DNA from 4 places in the Comamonas sp. GW821-FHT11H03 genome. Region 4 is predicted to be linked to each of the others. Evidence: predicted binding sites of a transcription regulator. Region 4 holds the regulator's gene; each other region holds the start of a gene.
The links. The regulator sigma-54, encoded in region 4, starts transcription at its own class of promoters, with help from an activator protein. The targets are predictions, from matches to a motif close to TGGCANGNAANCTGCTTT.
Positions count from the first base shown of each region.

Region 1 (5,760 bases), on a different contig from region 4:
GTTGGCCACGCGCTCCAGGTTCTTGACCACCTCATGCATGCTGGCCAGCAGCGAGCGCGGCATGTCGGCGCGCAGCATCAGCAGCTCGGCCACGCGCTCGGGCGTGATCACATCGCGGTAGACCTTGCGGTAGACCTCGAAGGCCGAGACGCTGCGCAGCAAGGCGCTCCAGTGATAGAAGTCGAAGTTCATCAGGGCGCGACCGCGCGGCATGCCGTGGTAGTCGCGCTCTATGGAGTGGAACTTCACATCGAGCAGGCGTGCCGTGTTGTCAGCCCGCTCGACAAAAGTACCCAGGCGCACAAAGTGCAGCGCCTCGTCCTTGAGCATGGTGCCCAGCGACACGCCGCGCCACAGGTGCGAGCGGTATTTGACCCATTCGAAGAACTGCGCCGGATCCTTCTTCCAGGCATCCTTGCCGAAGTGGCGCTGCAGCGCCAGCCAGGTCTGGTTCTGCGTTTCCCAGGATTCCGTGGTCAGCGCTCCGCGCACGGCACGCGCGTTCTCGCGCGCCGCCTTGAGGCAGGCAAAGATGGAGGACGGATTGGCCTCGTCCGAGACCATGAACTGCAGCACCGAGTCGCGGTCCACCACCGGAAACTGCGCCTTGAAGGCCGGGATCAGCTCGCTGATGGACAGCACGCTCTGCCAGCCACGATGGGCATCGTGGATGGCCTGCGGCAGCATGGCGGTTTCATAGGCCACGCTGAGCATGCGCGCGGTGTTCTCTGCCCGCTCGGTGTAGCGTGACATCCAGTACAAATGGTCGGCGGTTCGGCTCAGCATAGGCCCTCCTTGGGCAGAGAACCCCGCACGCGCTGAACGCGCGCGCCGTATTCTGGTGAAAAAATGCTTGCAGCCTTTGTTTCTGCCCGCTCGGTGTAGCGTGACATCCGGTAAAGATGATCTGCGGTACGTGACAGCATCAATGGCCTCCCTCTTGATCTTCCAGCACCCAGGTGTCCTTGGTTCCGCCGCCCTGGGATGAATTCACCACCAGCGATCCCTGCTTGAGCGCCACACGCGTGAGTCCACCGGCCACCATGTTGACCTCGGTGCCCGTGAGCACAAAGGGCCGCAGGTCGATATGGCGCGGCGCTATGCCTTTTTCCACCATGGTCGGGCAGGTGGACAGGGAGAGCGTGGGCTGCGCGATATAGCCCGAAGGGTTGCCGACCAGCACGCGGCGGAAGGCCTCGATCTCGGCCTTGGTCGCGGCCGGCCCGATCAGCATGCCGTAGCCGCCTGCACCGTGCACCTCCTTGACGACCAGCTCATGCAGGTGCTCGAGCACGTATTGGAGGTCGTCCTCCTTTCGGCACAGCCAGGTCGGCACGTTCTGCAGGATGGGCTCCTCACCCAGATAGAAGCGGATCATCTCCGGCACATAGGGGTACACCGATTTGTCATCGGCCAGGCCCGTGCCCACGGCATTGCAGATATTGACGTTGCCTGCACGGTAGGCCCGCATCAGGCCCTTGCAGCCCAGCGTCGATGTGGGCCTGAAGACTTCGGGGTCGAGGAAATCATCGTCCACACGGCGGTAGATCACGTCCACACGCTGCAAACCCTGGGTGGTGCGCATATAGACCACGTCTTTCTCGACCACCAGATCCTGGCCTTCGACCAGCTCCACCCCCATTTGCTGGGCCAGGAAGGCATGCTCGAAATAGGCACTGTTGTACATGCCCGGAGTCAGCACCACCACCGTGGGCTCCAGCACGCCCGAGGGCGCGCTGGCACGCAAAGTGTCGAGCAGCATGTCGGGATAGTGGGCCACGGGTGCCACGGCATGCTTGCCGAAAAGCTCGGGGAACAGGCGCATGGTCATGCGGCGGTTTTCCAGCATGTAGGAAACACCCGATGGCACGCGCAGATTGTCCTCCAGCACGTAGTAGACGCCGTTGCCCTGCTCATCGGGCGCACGCACGATGTCTATGCCGGCGATATTGGCGTAGACATCGTTGGGCACCTGAATGCCCTCCATCTCGGGCCGGTACTGGCTGTTGCCGCGCACCAGCTCCGTCGGAATCAGGCCGGCACGCACCATGTCCTGCCCATGGTAGGCATCGCGGATAAAGCAGTTGAGCGCCTTCACGCGCTGGGCCAGACCCGCCTGCATGCTGGCCCACTCATGGGCCGCAATGATGCGGGGGATCAAATCGAACGGAATCAGGCGTTCCGTACCGGCGCCGCTCTCGTCCTTGTCGCCATAGACGGCAAAGGTGATGCCCACGCGCCGAAAGATCATCTCGGCTTCCGCCATGCGGGCTTGCATGGTGGCGTGCGGCTGGTGCGCCAGCCATTGAGCATAGACCTTGTAGTGGGCCCGTACATCGCTGCCCTCATAGGGCAGCATTGCGTACATTTCATCGAATTTCTGCATACTTGCACGCCTCCTGCGAATGGATTGTCAGTTGTTAAGCAAGAATCAGGCCCATTGACCCGCCCTCCTCAAAAACACAGGCCATTCATGCACTTCATGTGTCGATCAGTGTAGCAATGCAGCCCCGCGCCAAGGCGCAGTTGGCGAGCAGTACTCGGGGCTATGGCACGCTCGCACAGCACAGATTCAGGGCTCTAGCAGCGCCGCAGGTGTGGGCGTGCTGACCACGTTGACTGCGCTTGTGGTCACGGCAAAGCATCGCCGTCACACCCTGCCCCAAGCGGCTGCAATAGCGTGACCGAATAATGGCCTGACCGAATAATGGCCTGACCGAACAACGGTCACCTGCGGCTGCGCTGGGCGCAAAAAACCGCACCAATGGCACCGGATTCGGCGCCCAACTAAAACGAGGGAATCGGCAGCCCTATGGCTTGCATGTCGAGCCGCAAGCGGTCATCGGCCTCCTTCATGGCCAGTGGCAAGGTGAAGTTCGGAAAGGCAAGAGCCAGGACTGCTCCATCACTCAGGCTTGCTCGAATACGCTGCGGCAAAGGCTCGGCAAGCGTGGCACAACCGTCTTCATCGACATGCCCTTCGATGGGAAGACGCTCTGGTTTTTCCAGTGAACGGTGCACCTGCAATCGCCACGAAGTGTTAGAGCCAAGGTTGTAAGTGCCGCCATACAGCTGGCTCAGACCCAGGCCACAGGCTTGCAGGTACAGCGGCTTATCGGGCAAGGCCTTGGCCTGCTCGCGCTGGCTCTGCAGAAAACGCCCCCACTCCAGACGAGACAAGACGGAGTCAGCCCGTAAGCCATCGCCGTCAGCAGCCTGCAACACCCGCAGCCTGCCTGCACCGTCTTCGAGTGCGGCCAAATCCGTCTCGTATCGAAGCACTTCCACAAGGCGACTAATGGCTGGTCGGGCAGCCTCCTTCAACCCCAGCAAAGCGGCTTGCTCGTAGTGATACGCTTCTGCCCGGCGGTCCACATCAGGCAGCCCTAAACCTTTGGCAGCCATGCGCGCCAGATGGTAGTGCGCCACCGCCACCTTCCGCTCTGCACCTTGCTGCAAAGCCTGTCGGGCACCGTTGAAATCCCGCTCCTCCAGCAGCATCACGCCATAGTTGCTCCATGCCTGCGCGTTGTCGAGAGCCATGCCCTTCTTCAACCCTGCCAATGCCTTGCCCCGCAGCCGCTCACGCGCGTCTTCTGTGGGAACGCTGAAGTGGTTATTGCGCAGCGCCAAATATGCCTGCAGATAATTGCGCGAGGCTTCCATGAGCGAGGTGATGTTCGCATCCTGCTCATAAGCCTGGACAAAGTAGTCTCCTGCTCGCTCGGCCCTGACAACCCCGCCATGGCGCTGCACCTCATAGTCGCGATCGCTAGGGCTGTATGCCTTGCCCAGATTGAACAGTGTCGGCATCAGCAAACCCCGCTGCAACGCCTCTTCGAACAAAGGAATGGCCTCGACAGAGCGCTTTTCACTCATGAGCACAGCGCCAAGATTGTGGCTGGCGCGCGCGGAGCCTGCGGCGCGTGCTTTTTCGTAATAGCTTTTGGCGAGCGCCTCGCTCTTGTCTACACCTTGCCCAAGGTGATAGGCCTTGCCGAGCAGGAACAAGGCTTGCGCGTCCCCTGTGGCCGCAGCGCTGTGAGCCTTTGGCAAAAACTCGCCATAGCGCTCCTGATTGAACAAAGCCTCCAGATCGGCGGCAGCCACAGCGTGTGTGAAACACAGGCTCAGGGACAGGGCAATAAACAATCGCGACATGGCATCAATCTCCAGGAGGCAGCGGCGCATACACAAGCCAAACGCCAGGCATGATGCTTTGAGCGCAAACAGGTCAGATGGGAATTTTTCGAACCGACAATTTCAGTCTGTCACAGGCAACCCTGCATGGGCACTTATACGTTGTTCAGACATGAACGCCAAGCAAGGTAGCTGCGCCTGACGCAGCGAAAGCCGCCACGGCAAGGCAAGGCAAGGCAAGGCAAGGCAAGGCAAGGCAAGGCAATCTATCTGTCAGGCCACGAGCGTGCAACCATCCATATCTGCATCCGCCTGAAGGCGGTACAGCATCACGGCAAGCCCCATGCGTGTTTCTCAGGGCTGCTGCCTGGAGACCGCATGGACGTCCCAATAATGCGCCCGAATCAAGCGCTCGCATTCCAATTTTTCCGGTTGAGCAGAGCTCCAGTAGGCTGCGCCGCAGCGATCCTGAGCCACCAGCTGGCTGCCCGCCGCCAGATAGCGCTGCACCACCGCTGTCACCGGATGTCCAAAACGATTCCGATAACCCGCCTGCACCACCGCCCAGCGCGGGCGCAGCGTGCTGACCCAGGACTCGGTCGATGACGTCTTGCTGCCATGGTGAGGCACCAGCAGCCAGTCCACCGGCTCGTCCAGACTGGTTTGCAGCAGTTGCCGCTCCTGCGCCGCCTCGATATCTCCGGCCAGCAGGGCCACGCGCCCGCTGGCCGAACGCAGGCGCAACACGCAACTGCCAAAGTTCGGCCTGGCCTTGCGTCCGTTGAGCCAGGCCTCTGCGGCGGGCGGATGCAGCACCTCAAACGTCACGCCATCCCATTGCCAGTGCTGTCCCTGTGTACAGCGCTGAACCGCAGCCAGGCCAGCCAGTTGCGCAGCTTGAATCACCGAGTCCGAGCCCCAGACTTTCGCGCGAGGCTGAGCCGCCTTGACGGCCAAAGCCCCGCCGGTGTGATCCTTGTCACTGTGGCTGAGCATCATGGCATCCATCTGCATGCCATTCGCAGCCATCAGCGGCAAGAGCACACGCTCACCGGCATCGCTCTGGCGGCTGTACTGCGGCCCTGCGTCATAGAGCAGACGGTGCCTGGCTGTGCTGATGATGACGGCATTGCCCTGGCCGATATCCGCCGCCAGCAGCTCGAACTCGCCGACACGCGGCCAGGCCTGAGGCCAGAACAAGGCAGGCAGCGCCAACAGCGCGGCCACCAGCCGCAGCCGGCCCGGCAAAGGCGCAATCACCAGCAGTCCGGCGGCTATCGCCAGCACACTGGCCCACCAGGCAGGCTGCGGCAAGGCCCATACGGCTCCGGGCAGCGCAGCCAGCCACTGCAGCAGGCTCATCAAGGGCAGCATGGCGACGGCGGCAGCGCTTGCCGCCATGGGCAGCACCGCAGCCAGCAAGGCCAGCGGCGTGACCACCAATGTGACCCAGGGAATGGCCAGCAGATTGGCCAGCAGGCCCACGACGGACACCTGACCAAACAGCAGCAGCCCCAGTGGCGCCAAGGCCAGCGAGATCAGCCACTGCTCGCGCCACAACTCCTTCACTCTTGCAAGAAATCGTCTTTTTGCGCTTGCAGCTTCGGCGCTATCCGCCAC
Region 1 covers NZ_JBXARF010000002.1:808,515-814,274, reverse strand. The annotation lists gene AC1RTQ_RS08165 (alpha-E domain-containing protein) at 1-786, opposite strand, end outside; gene AC1RTQ_RS08160 (alpha-E domain-containing protein) at 780-926, opposite strand; gene AC1RTQ_RS08155 (circularly permuted type 2 ATP-grasp protein) at 926-2,386, opposite strand; gene AC1RTQ_RS08150 (SEL1-like repeat protein) at 2,788-4,161, opposite strand; gene AC1RTQ_RS08145 (DNA internalization-related competence protein ComEC/Rec2) at 4,495-5,760, opposite strand, start outside.
Region 1: the regulator sigma-54 is predicted to act here: its motif matches at 2,422-2,439, upstream of AC1RTQ_RS08155 (circularly permuted type 2 ATP-grasp protein).

Region 2 (5,760 bases), on a different contig from region 4:
CAAGATGGCTTCGGCTTCCTGACCTTCGGGCGTGGCACGGTATTCGGGCGCGAGATTGGTTTGCATGGGGTGCTGTCCTTGTTCTTACCAATGCGCCGAGAGACGGCCCACATTGAGAATGCCGGCGGGGTCGAATGCCTGCTTGAGCCGGGCATGCAGCTGCGCCGATGTGCGGCCTGCCGGGCTGGCCTGTGCATGCGCATCGAGATCGCTGTTGGCGCTTGTCTGGCTGGCGTCCTCGGCTCTGAAAAGAGAAGCGGATCCGCCGGCTGCCTGCGCGAGTTGCTGCAAGGCGGCAGCGGCCGAGCGCGGGGCCTGCACCCAGCGCTGAGCGCCATGCCAGTCGATGAACGGGCCTGCTGCGCCTGGCGGCAATGGCAGCGGCGCTGCGGTCGCAGGAGTGGACAGACGCCACAGGCAATGATCGGCAGCGCGCTGCTGGAACCAGGGCAGGTTCAGATCGCGGCTGGAGCTCCAGTCGGCGGTAACGGCGTCGTTGTCCAGCCGCTGGCCACCCAGGCGCAGCGTGGCGGCCTGAACGGCGGCGCGGGCGCCGCGCAGTCGCAGATACAGCGTGCCCTTGCCGTCTTCTTCCAGCCAGTTGCTGGCATTGAGCGGCAGCGGCTGGCCACCCCAGTGATTGAGCCAGTCCAGCGCCTGCGCCTGGCTGCAGCTATCAAAGCGCAGCGTGGCTTCCGCTGGGGCTATGGGAAGGACCTTGAGGCTGATCTCGGTGATCAGGCCCAGCGTCCCCCAGCTGCCCGTCATCAGGCGCGAGACGTCATAGCCGGCCACATTCTTCATGACCTGGCCGCCGTAGCGCAGCAGCTCGCCCTGGCCGTTGATCATCTCCAGGCCCAGCACAAAGTCACGTACTGCGCCCACGCTGGCACGCGACGGGCCGGACAGGCCTGCGGCGACCATGCCCCCGACGGTGCTGGCGGCGCCGAAGTGCGGCGGCTCGAAAGCCAGGCACTGGCCTTGGCTGGCCAATGTTGCCTCCAGCTCGGCCAGTGGCGTGCCGCCGCGAACGGTCACCACCAGCTCGCTGGGCTCGTAGCTGACGATACCGCTGAGCGCGCGCGTGGACAGCGGCTCGCCCTGCAGACGCAGGCCATAGAAGTCCTTGCTGCCGCCGCCGCAGATGCGCAGCGGGGTCTTGTCACTGGCAGCGGCGCGAATGCGCTCGCTGAGCTGATTGATTTGGCTGGTGGCTGAATCCATGGCCTGCATGGTAGCCGGGCCGCCCCTTGGGCAGGAAGGCCTGGTCTTTGATTTTTTTGAAAAGCAGGCGTGAATAAAAAAGCCCCGCAGCTTGCACTGCGGGGCAACGTAATGAAACTGAACTTGCGAAGAGCCTGCCGCTTAGCGGGTGTAGGCCACCTCACCGTGAGAAGTGATGTCCAGGCCCTGGCGTTCGGACTCCTCCGAGACACGCAGACCCACGGTCAGATCGGCAATCTTGTAGGCCACGTAGGAGACCACGCCAGACCAGACGATGGTCACCAGCACGCTCTCGACCTGCACCCACAGCTGATGGGCCATGTTGTAGCCCTCGGGCTCGATACCGCCCAGGCCCTTGGCGCAGAACACGCCGGTCAGGATGGCACCCAGGATACCGCCGACACCGTGGACGCCGAACACGTCGCAGACGTCGTCGACCTTGAGCATGTGCTTGAGGCCGGACACGCCCCAGAAGCACAGAGGGCCGGCGATGATGCCCATGACGATGGAGCCCATGGGGCCGACAAAACCGGCGGCGGGCGTGATGGTCACCAGACCGGCCACGGCACCCGAGGCGGCACCCAGCATGGAGGCCTTGCCGCGCAGCAGCGCTTCGGCCACGATCCAGGAGATGGCGGCAGCGCCGGTCGCCAGGATGGTGTTGATGAAGGCCAGGCCGGCAATGCCGTTGGCAGCACCGGCAGAGCCGGCGTTGAAGCCGAACCAGCCCACCCACAGCAGCGAGGCACCCACCATGGTCAGCGTCAGGCTGTGAGGAGGCAGGGCTTCCTTGCCGAAGCCGATGCGCTTGCCCAGCATGTAGGCACCCACCAGACCGGCCACGGCGGCGTTGATGTGCACCACGGTGCCGCCCGCGAAGTCCAGCGCGCCATCGGCACCCAGCAGACCGCCGCCCCACACCATGTGGGCCATGGGGATGTAGCTGAAGGTGAACCACAGCACGGAGAACACGATCACGGCCGCGAACTTGATGCGCTCGGCAAATGCACCCACGATCAGCGCCACGGTGATGGCGGCGAAGGTGGACTGGAAGGCCACGAACACATATTCGGGGATGGTCTTGAGCATGGACGACAGCGTGTCAGGCGTGATCCCCATGAGGAACAGCTTGTCGAAGCCGGCGAAGAACTTGCCCTCGCCACCAAAGGCCAGCGAGTAGCCGTAGATGGCCCACAGCACGGTGATCAGCGAAAAGATCACGAAGACCTGGGCCAGCACGGACAGCATGTTCTTGCTGCGCACCAGGCCGCCGTAGAACAGCGCCAGTCCGGGGATGACCATCAGGATCACCAGCATGGTCGAGGTCAGCATCCAGGCGGTGTCACCGGCGCTCAGGGTGGGAACGGCCTCGGCCGCTGCTTCGGCCACGGGCGCTGCGGCGGCGGCAGCCGTTGCAGCTTCCTGGGCAAAGCCTGTGGCACTTGCAGCCAGCAGGCCCAGTCCCAGGCCTGCGGTCAATAATTTCTTGATCATGGCAATCTTTCTCAAAACGGTTCCAGAGAGACTGGGCCTTTACAGGGCCGCGTCGCCGGTTTCTCCTGTACGGATACGGATCGACTGCTCCAGCGCCTGCACAAAGATCTTGCCGTCGCCGATCTTGCCGGTGCGGGCTGCGCCCTCGATGGCGTCGATGGCGGCATCGACCAGATCGTCGGCAATCGCGGCCTCGATCTTGAGCTTGGGCAGAAAGTCCACCACATACTCGGCACCGCGGTACAGCTCGGTGTGACCCTTTTGACGACCAAAGCCCTTGACTTCGGTCACGGTGATGCCTTGGACACCGATTTGGGAAAGCGCTTCACGCACTTCGTCGAGCTTGAAGGGTTTGATGATGGCGATCACCATTTTCATGACGGGCTCCTGAAAAATTAGAAAGTCTTGGAGAGCGTCAGAATCAGACGCGCCTTGTTCACATCGCCGAAGTAGGCCTTCTTGTTGGCGCCGGTCACCGCTGCACCAGCAGAGAAGCCGTCGCCCAGGTCATAGGCACCACCCAAGCTGTAGTCCACATAGTTGGGAACGCCCAGGTCCTTGATGTCGCTGGAAAAATGGGTGTAACCAACTGATGCTTTCAGTGTCACCTTGGGCATCACTTCCTGGCTGTAGGAGAACTGCAGATATCCGGTGTTGCGGCCCTTGAGACCCGAACCCGCCTTGGCGCCGGCCCAGCCGAAGTAGTCCTTGGACACCGTGTGCGAATACTTGGCCGTGAACGGGCCGTAGGTGCCGGAGCCGTAGATCTCGGTGGTGTTGCCGTTGGCATTGCCCGAGTACACATAGGTCAGCATGCCCACGTCCCAGTCCACATCGGCTGCCTTGAACTTGTAGCCGCCGTAGAAGTCGGTTTCCAGCGAGTTGCCGGGCAGCCAGTCCACGGAGGAGTTCCAGTTGCCCACGTAGAAGCCGCTGTCACCGAACGTGTAGTCAAAACCACCTTGCAGCGCGGGCTTCACGGCCTTGGTGCGGCTGGCGTCCTGGTCCTGACCGCGGAACTTGTAGTTGGTGGTCAGGGCAACGTTGGCGGAGAGCTGGGCATGGGCCCACATGGGGGCGACAACGGCGCAGGCCAGGGCGGCAGTCTTGGCGAAAGTCTTGAAACGGCTTGCAGCGGGACTAGGCATTCAGGGTTCCTCCGGTTTGAAAATTTCGTGGCAAAAATCTCGGATGAACTTTCAAAGCACAGACCGTGCCAGTCTCTGCGGCGGCTGCGGCACGGCGCGCTGCCCAAGGCCCTGAAACAGGCACCGGACCATAGCTGCCCAGTACAAAAAGCTACGAGTTCTCACAATCACTGAGCGCAACTTTCGCCACCTGGGTGCTGGCCGAAATTGATTGCACCAAGATGGTGCGTTTTTGCGGTGCACCGCCATGGCTCTGCTTTTTCCCGGCTTCTTGCACCAATCAGGGGATTTGGGAGTGAGTGCGCGCTCTTTATCTGGGCGCTGGCAAAGAAAAAGCCCATCGGCTGGGCGATGGGCTTGGGGGGCGGCCGCAGTTCAGAAGCTGGCCTGGGGCAGGTCTGCCTTGGTGAACACCAGCGAGACCTTGGCTTCCTGCGGAATGGGCGGAAAGTCCTGATTCCAGTGCTGCCAGGCGCTGCGCAGCTCGGCCAGTTTCTGGGGCTCACGATCACGCAGATTGGCGCGCTCGCGCGGGTCGTTGCCGATGTGGAACAGGTATTCGATGCCCTCGATCTGCAGGTATTTCCAGTCGCCGCGTATCAAGGCCTTTTGCTCGCGGTGCTTCATGCGCCAGGCCAGGTCGCGCTCGGGCATCCAGCTTTGATCCTGCATCAGGGGCAGCAGGCTGATGCCATCCAGCGGATAGTCGGCATGCGCGGCCACGCCGGCGGCGGCCAAAAAGGTCGCCGACCAGTCCATGCTCAGGCTGGGCGTGTCGCAGACGGCTCCGGCCGTCATGCGCGCCGGCCAGCGCGCCAGCAAAGGCACGCGGATGCCGCCCTCGAGCAGGTCCATCTTCTGGCCCACGAAGGGCCAGGTATTGGAGAAGCGCTCGCCGCCGTTGTCGCTGGTGAAGACGATGAGCGTGTTCTCGCTCATGCCTTTTTCCTCCAGCGCATCCAGCAGCCAGCCAATGCCTTCGTCCATGTGATGGATCATGCGCTGATAGGTGTCTATGGAGCCGCCGTCTATGTGCTTGCCCATGCCTTGCAGGCGTTCGGACTCGGCGCGGTCCTCGCGCGTCAGCCAGGGCCAGTGTGGCGCGCTGTAGTGCAGCGAGAGGTAGAAGGGCTGCTCGGCCGTCTGGCGCTTGACGAAGTCCACGGCGCGGCGGCTCAGCAGATCGGTCAGGTAGCCGTCTTCGGTGTGCGGCTCCTCGTTGCGCCAGAAGTCGGGGCGCCCGCGCGGATCGCAGTGGGCGAAGTAGTCGGCGCCGCCCGCGTGAAAGCCGTAGAACTCCTCGTAGCCGGACAGGCGCGGGCCGAAATGCGGGGGGTAGCCCAGATGCCATTTGCCGACCAGTGCCGTGGCATAGCCGGCATCGCGCAGCAGCGAGGCCACCGTGGGGTGATCGGGCGGCAGGCCCAGCACCTTGTCGCCATGCACGCTGGCGATGGGTTCCTCGGCCGCACCGCGCAGGCGGTACTGCCAGCGGCCCGTGGCCAGCGCAAAGCGCGTGGGCGAGCACACCGACGAGTTGGAGTAGCCGCGCGTGAAGCGCAGGCCCTGGGCCGCCATGGCATCCAGGCGCGGCGAGACGTCTGTGGCGTTGTTGTGCGCATCGCGCGCACCGGTGCAGCCCAGGTCGGCATAGCCGAGGTCATCGGCCAGGATGAAGATCAGGTTGGGGCGGGAGTCGGTCATGAGAGGGCGGGGAACATTCAAAAACAGGAGCTTCTATCGCCTGTTATGCAAGGATTCTGAATAGATTTAATGCTGAAAATGTTTGGTAGCAAGCGATAGATGCTCCTCAAATATCAGGGCTTGAAGCCCGAGCGCTGTACGACCGGCGCCCATTGCGCGCGGTAGGCCTTGAGCATTTTTTCCGTCTCCT
Region 2 covers NZ_JBXARF010000009.1:184,461-190,220, forward strand. The annotation lists gene glcF (glycolate oxidase subunit GlcF) at 1-66, opposite strand, end outside; gene glcE (glycolate oxidase subunit GlcE) at 85-1,233, opposite strand; gene AC1RTQ_RS19550 (ammonium transporter) at 1,366-2,718, opposite strand; gene glnK (P-II family nitrogen regulator) at 2,758-3,096, opposite strand; gene AC1RTQ_RS19560 (TorF family putative porin) at 3,114-3,866, opposite strand; gene AC1RTQ_RS19565 (sulfatase family protein) at 4,242-5,570, opposite strand; gene AC1RTQ_RS19570 (Bug family tripartite tricarboxylate transporter substrate binding protein) at 5,684-5,760, opposite strand, start outside.
Region 2: the regulator sigma-54 is predicted to act here: its motif matches at 3,920-3,937, upstream of AC1RTQ_RS19560 (TorF family putative porin).

Region 3 (5,760 bases), on a different contig from region 4:
TTTACGTAGGCAGCGCCGCCTTGTCATGGGCAATGCCGCTGCGCACATGGCCAGAGGGAACATGTCCGGCCGCATTGCGTACATGGCCGGTCTGGTCGTCGAAGAAGAAGTCGGGCTCGAACTCGCGCAGAAACCCGCCCTTGGCCAGTCCGCCAAGGAACATGGCCTCATCGACATCGATCTTCCAGTCCATCAGCGTATTGAGCGCGCGCTCATGGGCCGGGGCGCTGCGCGCCGTGACCAGGGCCGTGCGCACGCGCATGTCCGCCACATCGGCCTGCTGCAGCCGGTGCAGGGCGGCCAGCAGGGGCTTGAACGGGCCTTCGGGCAGCGGCTGGGCGGCCTTTTCCAGCTCATGCTGCTGGAAAGCCTCCAGGCCCTGGGTCTGGAAGATGCGCTCGGCCTCGTCGGAAAACAGCACGGCATCGCCGTCGAAAGCGATGCGCACTTCGCGCGGATGGCTGCTGCTGGCGCGCATGGAGTCGGTGAACACATGGGCTGCCGGGTAGCCCAGCTGCAGTGCCTGGGTCACGTCCTCGGCATTCGCCGACAGAAAAAGCTGGGCCCCCAGCGGGCGCAGATAGCCGAATGGGTCGCGCCCCTGGGTGAATACGCCGCGCTGTATGGAGTGCAGGCCATGGGCCTTGGCCGAGCGGAAGACGCGCATGCCGCTGACGGGGTCGTTGCGCGAGAGCAGCACCACCTCCACATGCTGCTGTCCTTCGGTGTTGAAGGCCAGCAGCTTCTTGACCAGCGAGAAGGCCACACCGGGCGCGGCAGGCACGTCCAGCCGCTCGCGCTGCAGGCGCAGATAGCTCGCCGGGTCGCTGTCCTCGAAGAGGCGGTTTTCCTCCTCGAAATCGAAAAGGGCTCGCGAGGAGATGGCGACGACGAGCTTGTCGTTCAGGGTCATGGCCATGGCGGTACGGCTTTAAGCGGATGTGCAGACAAGCTCTGATGATACGCAGCCCGCCACGCCCTCACCAGTTGGCTTCGCGCTCGGGCGTGGCACTGATGTGGTGTATGGACAGGTCTGCGCCGTCGAACTCCTGCTCCTGGCTCAGGCGCAGCCCCACGGTTTTCTTGAGCAGGCCGTAGACCAGCAGGCCGCCCAGCGCGGCCCAGGCCACGCCCATCAGCGTGCCTATGAGCTGGGCCAGAGGGTGCACGCCGCCAAGCCCGCCCAGCGCCTGCGTGCCGAAGATGCCGGCCGCAATGCCGCCCCAGGCGCCGCACAGACCGTGCAGCGGCCACACGCCCAGCACATCGTCGATCTTCCATTTGTTCTGCGTCAGCGTGAACATGAATACAAAGATGGCACCGGCGGCAGCCCCCACGACCAGCGCCCCCAGAGGGTGCATCAGATCCGAGCCCGCGCAGACGGCGACCAGGCCGGCCAGCGGGCCGTTGTGCACAAACCCCGGGTCGTTTTTGCCCACAGCCAGGGCGGCCAGCGTGCCGCCCACCATGGCCATCAGCGAGTTCACGGCGACCAGGCCGGAGATCTTGTCCAGATTCTGGGCACTCATCACATTGAAGCCGAACCAGCCCACGATCAAAATCCAGGCGCCCAGCGCCAGGAAGGGAATGCTGGAGGGCGGTGTGGCGGCAATCGCTCCGCCCTGGCGGTAGCGGTTGCGGCGCGGGCCCAGCAGCAGCACGGCGCCCAGGGCGATCCAGCCGCCGACGGCGTGGACCACCACGCTGCCGGCAAAGTCGTGGAATTCGGAGCCGGTCAGCGCCTTGATCCAGGCCTGCACGCCGAAATGCTGGTTCCAGACAATGCCCTCGAAGAAGGGGTAGATCAGGCCCACGATCACGGCCGTGGCGATCAGCTGGGGCCAGAACTTGGCGCGTTCGGCAATGCCGCCCGAGATGATGGCGGGAATGGCGGCGGCGAAGGTCAGCAGAAAGAAGAACTTGACCAGGCCATAGCCGTTGAGTGCCGCCAGCTGCTCGGCGCCCACGAAAAAGTGCGTGCCGTAGGCCACGCCATAGCCGAGCGCGAAATAGACCACGGTGGAGACCGAGAAGTCGACCAGGATCTTGACCAGGGCATTGACCTGGTTCTTGCGGCGCACGGTGCCCAGCTCCAGAAAGGCGAAACCGGCGTGCATGGCCAGGACCATGACGGCGCCCATCAAAATGAACAGGGCATCTGCGCCCTGTTTTAGTGCTTGCATGAAAACGCTCCAGCTGAAATTTGCTATTTATTGGTGCGAAATTGCGGGAAAAACCCGCAATGCACTAAAAGAAAGCAAGAATTGCGCCAAGCTGGAGTGGGCGCTTCCGCAACGCTACGGGCGCGGCCGGCCTATTTGACGAACTGGTTGAGCTGGATGATGGGCATGAGCACGGCCAGCACGATGAGCATGACCACCAGCCCCATGACGACGATGAGCAGGGGCTCCAAAATCGTGGCCAGGTGCATGGCACGACGCTGGACTTCGGTGGACAGCTGGGTGGCGGCACGCTGCAGCATCAGCGGCAGCTGGCCCGTCTGCTCGCCCAGTCGGGCGAACATGGCGAGCAGGCCCGGAAAGCGCTTCTTCTGTGCCAGGGCCGAGGCCAGTGGCGCGCCTTCGCGCACCAGCACCAGCGCATCCATGGCATCGGCGCGCAGGGCGCGGTTGTTCAGCGTCTCGGCGGCGGCCTGCAAGGCCTTGAGAATGGGCACGCCCGCGCCGGCCAGCATGGCCAGGGTACCGGCAAAGCGCGCCGCGTTATAGCTGCGCGAGAGCCGGCCTATGAGTGGCAGATGCAGCCACTGGGCATCGAAGCGCTCGCGAAACGCCTCGTTCTTGAGCGCCAGCCGAAAACCCGCGGCAGCCAGCAGCAGCACGGCCAGCATGAACCAGCCATAGCTGCGCACAAAGCTGCTGATGCCGAGCATGACCACGGTGAGAAACGGCAGCGCACGCTTGGTGCCGGCAAATACGCCGGCGACCTGCGGCACGACATAGCTGACCAGAAAGGTCACGATGACGATGGCCACCAGCGTCACGATGGCCGGATACAGCGAGGCGCCGATGAGCTTGGACTGCAGTGCCTGACGCGCCTCCAGGTCGTCGGCCAGGTTCTCCAGCACCGGGCCCAGGCTGCCGCTGGATTCGCCGGCACCGATCACGGCGCAGAAGATGTCGGAAAACTCGCGTGGATGCTGCTCGAGCGCCCTGGCAAAGCTGGAGCCGGCATTGACTTCTGCCCTCAGCGCGGCGACCAGTTGATGCTGGCGTTCGTCCTCGGCTTCCTCGGCCAGCGCGGCCAGCGCGCGCTCTATGGGCAGGCCGGAGCTGACCAGCCCCGAGAGCTGGCGGGTCCAGACTGCCAGACTCGTGGAGTTGAAGGCCGGGCGCGTGAGCCATCCGGATGCGCCTGTCCGGCCCCGGCCCTGGCCTGCGGCGACGGGTTCGACCTGCAGCGGCACCAGGGCCTGACTGCGCAGCTGGCTGCGCGCGGCACGGGCGTTGTCGGCTTCCAGGGTGCCCTTGCGGGTCTGGCCCTGGGCATCCAGGGCTTCAAAGGTAAAGGCGGGCATGCGCGAATCGATCTGACGGGTGACGGGTTAGAACATGTTTACGTTCTTGGGATGGTAGCGACTAATGATGTCAGCACATCGGCATTGGAGAGCACGCCGCAGACTTGAGGCAGGTCATGACGGTCGCGGGCGAGGTCGGCACAATGGTCTGCCAATTCAAGAACGGGAGGTTTCGATGCTCAAGGACAAGGTTGCATTGGTGACGGGGGCTGCGTCCGGCATAGGCCGCTGTGTCGCTCTGACATGGGCCCGGGAAGGCGCGCGGGTGGTGCTGGCGGACCTCAACGAGGAGCAGGGCCAGGAGACCGCAGCCCTGGTGCGCGAGCTGGGTGCCGAGGCACTGTATCTGCGCGCCGACGCCGGCAGCGCGGCGGATCATGAAGCGCTGGTGGCCTTGACCATGCGCCACTTCGGCCGTCTGGATGTGGCCTGCAACAACGCCGGCATCGGCGGTGTCAGTGCGCCCACGGCCGACTATCCACTGGATGCCTGGGAGCAGGTGCTGCGCGTCAATCTCTCTGGCGTGTTCTATGCCTGCAAATACCAGATCGCCGCCATGCTGCAGGGCGGCGGCGGCTCCATCATCAATATGGCGTCCATCCTCGGTGCCGTGGGCTTTGCCAACTCTGCGGCCTACACGGCCGCCAAGCATGGCGTGCTGGGCCTGACCAAGGCGGCAGCGCTCGAATATTCGGCCAGAGGCGTGCGGGTCAATGCCGTGGGGCCGGGCTTTATCCACACTCCCATGATCAGCGGTCTGGAGCAGGACCCGAGCACGCATGCGGCGCTGGTGGCGGCCCACCCCATGGGACGCCTGGGCCAGCCCGAGGAGATCGCCGAGCTGGTGGCCTGGCTGGCCAGTGACCGCGCGTCGTTTGTGACGGGCGCTTATTACCCGGTCGACGGCGGTTACTTGGCGCGCTGAGTGGTTGGCAGCGGCTTGCTCCAGGTGTTGATGGCCCTGCGCCTGACTGGCAGGCGCTACGGGCCAAAACCTTAAACGACTGGTGCCATGGCGGCGGCTTGCATATCGCCGTCGATCTCGTCGGCGCGCACCGAGGCTGCGCGCTGCAGCAGCGGCGTGGCATAGGCCTCGAATTCGGGCCGCCTGGGCAAGCTGCCGTCCATCATGCTCCAGCCGATATAGCTGGCCAGATACAGATCGGCGGCCGTGAAGTGGTCGCCGCAGACATAGCGTTTGCCGGCCACCGCATGCAGCAATGTGTTCAGCACATCGTCAAAGCGGCCAAAGCCCGCGCTCATGGCCTGCTGATGAGTTTGCGATTGCAGCCAGCCTTCGTTGCGGGCGGTTGTGACGGCCTCCACCGGCCCAGCGACAAAGAACAGCCAGCGAAAGTAGCTGGCGCGCTCCGGGCTGCCCATCGCCGGGGCCAGTCGTTTCTCGGGGAAAAGATCGGCCAGATAGGCGAGGATGGCTCCGGTCTCGGTGACCACGGCATCGCCATGCTGCAGCGCCGGGACCTTGCCCATGGGGTTGATGGACAGGTACTCGGGCGACTTCATCTCGGGTCCGAATTCCAGCTCAACGGTTTCATAGTCGGCACCGCATTCCTCCAGCATCCAGCGCACCATGCGGGCGCGTGATCTGGGGTTGCTGAAAAAGCGCAGCTTGGGCTGGTGAGGTGTGGACATTGCGGTTCTCCTTGGCGGGCTGTTGTGACATGGCAAAAACGCCATGCAGCCAATGTAGGAGCGGGGGCTGACAGTTTCTGTCAGCAGCACCGTTCAATCCAGCGTGTAGCCGGTTTCGTCCAGCCAGCGCTGTATCAGCGCCTGGCGCCTTTGTGGATAGCGTTCGCCCAGATCCTCCAGGGCATCCACACGGTCAGCGCGAAAGTGACGAAAGGCCTGGCGCAGCTCGCACCAGGCCGATACCACGCGGGAGCGCTCGAAGTAGGCCATGGCAAACGGCCAGACCCGGCGCTGGCTTGGCACGCCATGCTGGTCCCGGTAGTGCAGCACGACCTTGTGTTCGGCGCGGATGGCGCGGCGCAGCGCGGCCTGCCAGGGCTCGGCCGGCGGGTCTGTCTGCATATTGGGAACCAGCAGACCGCTGGTGTCGACGGCGATGCGCAGCTCCAGCGGCAGTGCCGAGCGTATGCGGTCCATGGCGGCGGTGGCGGCCTGGGCCAATTGCGGATCGGCCTGCAGGCTGGCCCAGCGCGCGCCCAGCAACAGCGCCTCCAGTTCGTCGGCGTTGA
Region 3 covers NZ_JBXARF010000002.1:177,735-183,494, forward strand. The annotation lists gene AC1RTQ_RS05260 (5'-nucleotidase) at 2-919, opposite strand; gene AC1RTQ_RS05265 (ammonium transporter) at 981-2,183, opposite strand; gene gspF (type II secretion system inner membrane protein GspF) at 2,315-3,538, opposite strand; gene AC1RTQ_RS05275 (SDR family NAD(P)-dependent oxidoreductase) at 3,714-4,463, shown strand; gene AC1RTQ_RS05280 (glutathione S-transferase family protein) at 4,535-5,191, opposite strand; gene AC1RTQ_RS05285 (helix-turn-helix transcriptional regulator) at 5,285-5,760, opposite strand, start outside.
Region 3: the regulator sigma-54 is predicted to act here: its motif matches at 2,255-2,272, upstream of AC1RTQ_RS05265 (ammonium transporter).

Region 4 (5,760 bases):
AGCTGTGCCCCAGGACCACGGCCCTGGTGAAGTCGATTCCCAGCGTCAAGGCCGCCATGTTTGCCGAGCTGCCGCCCGGCGCCAAGCTCAATCTGCACCGCGACCCCTATGCGGGCTCGCTGCGCTATCACCTGGCCGTGCTGGCCCCCAACGACGACCGCTGCATGATCGAGGTCGACGGCCAGCCCTATAGCTGGCGTGAAGGCGAAGGCGTGATCTTCGACGAGACCTTTATGCACTGGGCCGAGAACCGCAGCGAGGGCAACCGCATCGTGCTGTTCTGCGACGTGGAACGCCCCATGACCAATGGCTTTGCCCAGTGGCTCAATCACTGGCTGGGCAAGAACGTGGTGGCCGCCGCCAGCTCGCCCAACAACGAGGGCGATCCGCGCGGCATGATCAGCAAGATGTTCAAGATTTCCTTCTATGCCGGCAAGTACCGCCGTGCCTTCCGCGACTGGAATCCGACCTTCTACAAGGTCCTCAAGTTCGGGCTGATGATTGGCGTGCTGGTCTGGTTTGTCTGGTGGTTGGTTTCTTGATAACCCCCTGAGGCGCTTTGCGCCTTCCCCCTTTCTCTTCGGAAGGGGACGACATCTTCGCTGCAGGGCGGCCTTTGCTTGCTGTCCCTCACTTGGGTCTTGCTTCATCAAGACATATGGCTCTAAACAAAAAGCCGCTGAATACATCAGCGGCTTTTTTGTGGCTGAGGCGCCCTACAGCGCCTTGCGCAGCGTGGTGGTGGGAATTTTCAGCTGCTCGCGGTACTTGGCCACCGTGCGGCGCGCGCACTCGATGCCCTGCTCCTTGAGCATATCGGCTAGTTTTGCATCCGATAGCGGCTTTTTGGCATCTTCGGCATCGACAAACTGCTTGATCAGCGCACGCACGGCCGTGCTGGAGGCACTGCCGCCGGTTTCCGTACCCAGGCCCGAGCCGAAGAAATACTTGAGCTCGAAGGTGCCTTGGGGCGTGGCCATGTACTTGGCCGTGGTCACGCGGCTGATGGTGGACTCGTGCAGGCCCAGCGTGTCGGCGATATCGCGCAGCACCAGCGGCCGCATGGCCAGCTCGCCATGCACAAAGAAGTTCTTCTGCCGCTCCACGATGGCTTCGGAAACACGCAAGATGGTGTCGAAGCGCTGCTGGATGTTCTTGATGAACCAGCGCGCCTCCTGCAGCTGCTGCTGCAGCGCCGCATGACCGTCGCTGTTCTTGTGGCGACGAAGCACGCTGGCATAGATGTCGTGCACGCGCAGACGCGGCATGACATCGGGGTTGAGCTGCACGGAAAAGTCCGCTCGGCCCGAGCCTGCCCGCACCGGGCGCACGATGACATCGGGTATCACGATATGGCGCTCCACGTCGACAAAGCGGCGCCCCGGACGCGGCTCCAGCCTGGCGATCAGGGCCATGGCTTCGCGCAGTTGCTCCTCGCGTGCGCCACACAGGCTGGTGAGCTTGCGCAGATCGCGCCGCGCCAGCAGGTCCATGGGCTGCGCGCAGATGGATTGCGCCAGCAGCAACCGGTTCATATGCGCCTCGGTCGTGCCCTCGTCCTCGGCGTTGCGGATCAGGTCGCGCAGCTGCAGCTGCAGGCACTCGGCCAGATCACGCGCCCCCACGCCCACGGGCTCCAGGCTTTGCAGCAGCTTCAGAGCAATGACAAAGTGCTGCTCCAGCTCCTCGCGCTCTTCCAGGTCGTCGCCGGCCAGGCTCTGCGCCAGCTCCTGCAGGGAATCCTCGAGATAGCCGTCCTCGCTGAGCGACTCGATGAGAAAGCGCAGTGCCGCCATGTCCGCCGCGCCCAGATGCAGGCTCAGCGCCTGACGATGGAGAAAGTCGGTCAGGCTCTGGTGCTCGCACGCCAGATCGATGGCATCGGTTTCGTCATCGCCGTCGCGGTTGCGCGTGGAGCTGCTGGCCGAGGGCGCATCCCACTCGCTGCTCGATTCGCCGCCCCACTCCCCGTCCTGGCCGTCCATGCCGTCGGCCTCCCAGTTCAGCGTTTCAGGGGTTTCGGGGGTTGACGCTTCCGCTACCGTTTCAGTAGCTGGTTGCGCCTGCAATGACTCCTTTTCAGCATGAATACTATCTGAAGTGCTGTATTCACCGGCGCTAGCAGCTACATCTACAGGAGCATCTCCTGCGGCTTCGGCCTCATCGCCTGCACGTTCAAGAAAAGGGTTGTCGACCAGCATCTGCTCGACTTCCTGCGCCAGCTCCAGAGTGGAGAGCTGCAGCAGCTGAATGGATTGCTGCAGCTGCGGCGTAAGCGACAAATGCTGCGAAACGCGTAGCGAGAGACCTGGCTTCATCGAGGCGCGGCTCCCAGACAATCATTGCCAACGCGCACAGTGCCATGGGTTTGCCGCCGGGCCGCCCCAAGGCAAACCTCGGCGCAGCCGGTCAGGGTCCCTTCCGGGGGCAGCGACCAGACAAAGTGGGGGAGCGTAGGGGTCATCACATTCTGAAATGTTCGCCCAGATAGACGCGGCGCACATCGGCGTTCTCCACGATCTCCTCGGGCGTGCCTTCGGCCAGCACATGGCCGTCGCTGATGATGAAGGCGTGGTCACAGATGCCCAGCGTCTCGCGCACATTGTGGTCGGTAATCAGCACGCCGATGCCGCGCTCCTTGAGGAAGCCGATGATGCGCTGGATCTCGATCACCGCAATCGGGTCGATGCCGGCAAACGGCTCGTCAAGCAGAATGAAGCGCGGTTGCGTGGCCAGGGCCCGGGCAATTTCCACGCGACGGCGTTCACCGCCGGACAGGGCCAGCGCGGGCGACTGGCGCAGATGCTCGACGCGCAGCTCCTGCAGCAGGCCGGTGAGGCGCTTTTCGATCTCGCCCTGCGTCAGCGCCTTGCCCTGCTCGTCCTTTTGCAGCTCCAGCACGGCGCGCACATTGTCTTCCACGCTGAGCTTGCGAAAGATGGAGGCTTCCTGGGGCAGATAGGACAGGCCCAGGCGCGAACGCTGGTGAATCGGCATGCCGCCCACCGGCTGACCGTCGATGAAGATCTCGCCGCCGTCGCTGCGCACCAGGCCCACGATCATGTAGAACGATGTGGTCTTGCCCGCACCGTTGGGGCCGAGCAAACCGACCACCTCGCCTTTTTGCACGGACAGGGACACATCCTTGACCACCTTGCGGCTGCCGTAGGACTTGGCCAGATGCTTGGCCTCCAGGCGGCTGTCGGACTCGCCGCTGCGGCTGCTGGAGAAAGTCGGCTCGCTCATTTCTTCTCGTCAGCTTTCTCGCCGCCCAGCGTCATGCTCTGGCGCAGCTGCGTGGCAGGTGTTGCAGGCTTGGGCTGGGCTCCCGGCGTTCCGTCCTTGGGCGCCATGATGGCGCGCACACGACCGCCCTGCCCCACGGAAGAGCTGGGCAGGCCACCGCTGGTCTTCTGACCATCGACCGTGTAGACGTCTGTGATGTTGTTGTAGATGATGATGGAGCCCGTGACCTGATCACTGAGCTGACCGCCACGGTAGCGGCGCATCTCGCCACGACGGATGAACTTGACGATATCGGCCTTGCCGTCGTACTCGATGACTTCGCCTTCGCCCTCGATGAACTCCTCGGGCTGACCGGCCACCGTATCGCGCTTCTGACGGAAGAAGGCTCGCTTGCCGGCCTCGGCCTTGACCACGCCGTACTGATAGCCCTCGGCGTCCTGCCGCACATCGAGCTGAGCACCGCGCAGCACGATGGTGCCCTTGGTCATCACCACATTGCCGGTGAAGACACTGGTCTGCTGCAGCTCGTCGTGGCGCAGCGCATCCGCCTCGATATTCATGGGCTTGGCGCTGTCGGCTTTTTCGGCATAAGCAATGCCGGTCGCTGCTGCCAGGGCGCAGGCCAGCGCAAGAGGTAGGAGTGTTTTTTTCATGGAAGGCACGTTTCTTGCATCCATTGTAGTCATTCCCTTTTTGCAACTTGCGTAAAAAACACCCATAAAAAAGCCCGCACGACGGCGGGCTCGTTGGGCGTCAAACGTCACTGGCGTCTGCTGCCTGATCTCAGGCCTTGCGACTGGAGGCGACCAGCGCATTGACCACGCGCAGCACATTCTCCATATTGCCGGCCTTGGTGCCGTCCGTGTAGTAGCGGCCGGCCACGCCCATGGCGGGCACGCCTTCGACGTCATATTCGTTTTGCAGCTGAGCGGCCTTGCGCGCCTGATTGGCCACAGTGAAGGAGTTGTAGACCTCCTTGAACTTGGCCAGATCCACGCCCTGCTTGCCGACCCAGTCAAAGATGGCGTCATCGTTCTTGAGCAGGTTGCGATCCACGTGAATGGTACGGAACACCTTGGCGTGCAGCTGGGGCAGCAGGTTCATGCCCTCCAGGGCGTAGTACAGCTTTTGCTGGGGCACGAAAGAGGCATTGAAAGCCACGGGCACGCGGCGCACCACCACATCGGCAGGCTGGCCCTTTGCCCAGGCTTCGAACTGGGATTCGAAGACATTGCAATGCGGGCAGCTGTACCAGAAGAACTCGACCACCTCGACCTTGCCGGCCGGCGCGCTCACGCTGGCGGGCTTGCCGAGCTTGATGTAGTCCTTGCCTTCTTTGGGCGCAGCGCCCTGGGCCCAGCTGGAGGAGGCACCCAGACTCAGGGCACCGGCAGCAGCTGCCGAGGCAGCCAGAGAGAATTCGCGACGTTTCATCTAAACAAACTCCTGTATCAGGTCTGCAGTATCAGAGCCAACAGGCCCAAAAAAGTTCAGCTTTGTCAAAACTACCAATGGCACGAGCCTGAAATCTCAAGCAAGGGCCTTGTTATCTGGCCGCGCGCACCAGGGTCGAGTCCACGCCCGCGCCATCGAGCTTGCCCTTGAGCTGCTCGGCGTCGTCACGCTTGCTGAACGGCCCCACGCGCACGCGGAAAACGGTGATGCCGTTCTGCTCACGCTCGCTGATGCGAGATTCCCAGCCCAGCATGGCCAGCTTGGCACGCTGCGCTTCCGCTTCGCTCTGGCCGCGGAAAGCACCGGCCTGCACAAAGTAGTTGAATGCAGAGTCCGAAGAGGATGCAGTCTGCGCGGCCGCCTTTTCCTTGTCTGCACGCGACTTTTCAGCCTTGTCGGCGGCGGCGGAGCGCTCCTTGACCAGATCACCCAGCGGATCACCCGATGCAGGCTTGGCAGGCTTCTCCGGCGTAGAGGGCGGCGGCGGCGTGGTGACTCCGCCAGTTGCAGTAGGTTGTACCGCAGGCGTGGGCGGCGACACCGTCACGTCGCTCGGAGGAACTGGTGGTGTCACTGGGGGCGGTGCAGGCTGGCGGCTCTGCAGAGGTGCGTTGGGGTCCCAGTTCTTGTTGCGCTCGGCCTCAGCCGCATCGCGCTGAGTGTTGTTTCCACCCTTGTTGAGGAAGGGCACCGGCACCTTGGTCACATAGATGGCCACGGCCAAAGCCGCAGCCAGACCGATGACCATGCCAAAGATAAGCCCCAGGATGGTTCCACCGCGTTGCTGGTTCTTCATATCAGTCGCTTAACGCTTTCTGCTTCAGTTATTCCATTCTCAGATCCATCGCCCCCTGACAGGCAGGCCGGCAGGGCGAGCGATGGACAGGAAACTGGGATTACATGCGCTCGGGTGCGCTCACACCCAGCACCGCCAGACCATTGTGCAACACCTGGGCTGTGGCAGCGACCAGGGCCAGACGTGCGAGCTTGACCTTTTCGTCATCCACCAAAATACGCTCTGCGTCGTAGTAGCTGTGATAGCTGGAGGCCAGATCGCGC
Region 4 covers NZ_JBXARF010000001.1:945,531-951,290, forward strand. The annotation lists gene AC1RTQ_RS04455 (aspartyl/asparaginyl beta-hydroxylase domain-containing protein) at 1-542, shown strand, start outside; gene AC1RTQ_RS04460 (RNA polymerase factor sigma-54) at 717-2,318, opposite strand; gene lptB (LPS export ABC transporter ATP-binding protein) at 2,464-3,246, opposite strand; gene lptA (lipopolysaccharide transport periplasmic protein LptA) at 3,243-3,899, opposite strand; gene AC1RTQ_RS04475 (thiol:disulfide interchange protein DsbA/DsbL) at 4,030-4,680, opposite strand; gene AC1RTQ_RS04480 (SPOR domain-containing protein) at 4,793-5,497, opposite strand; gene argS (arginine--tRNA ligase) at 5,598-5,760, opposite strand, start outside.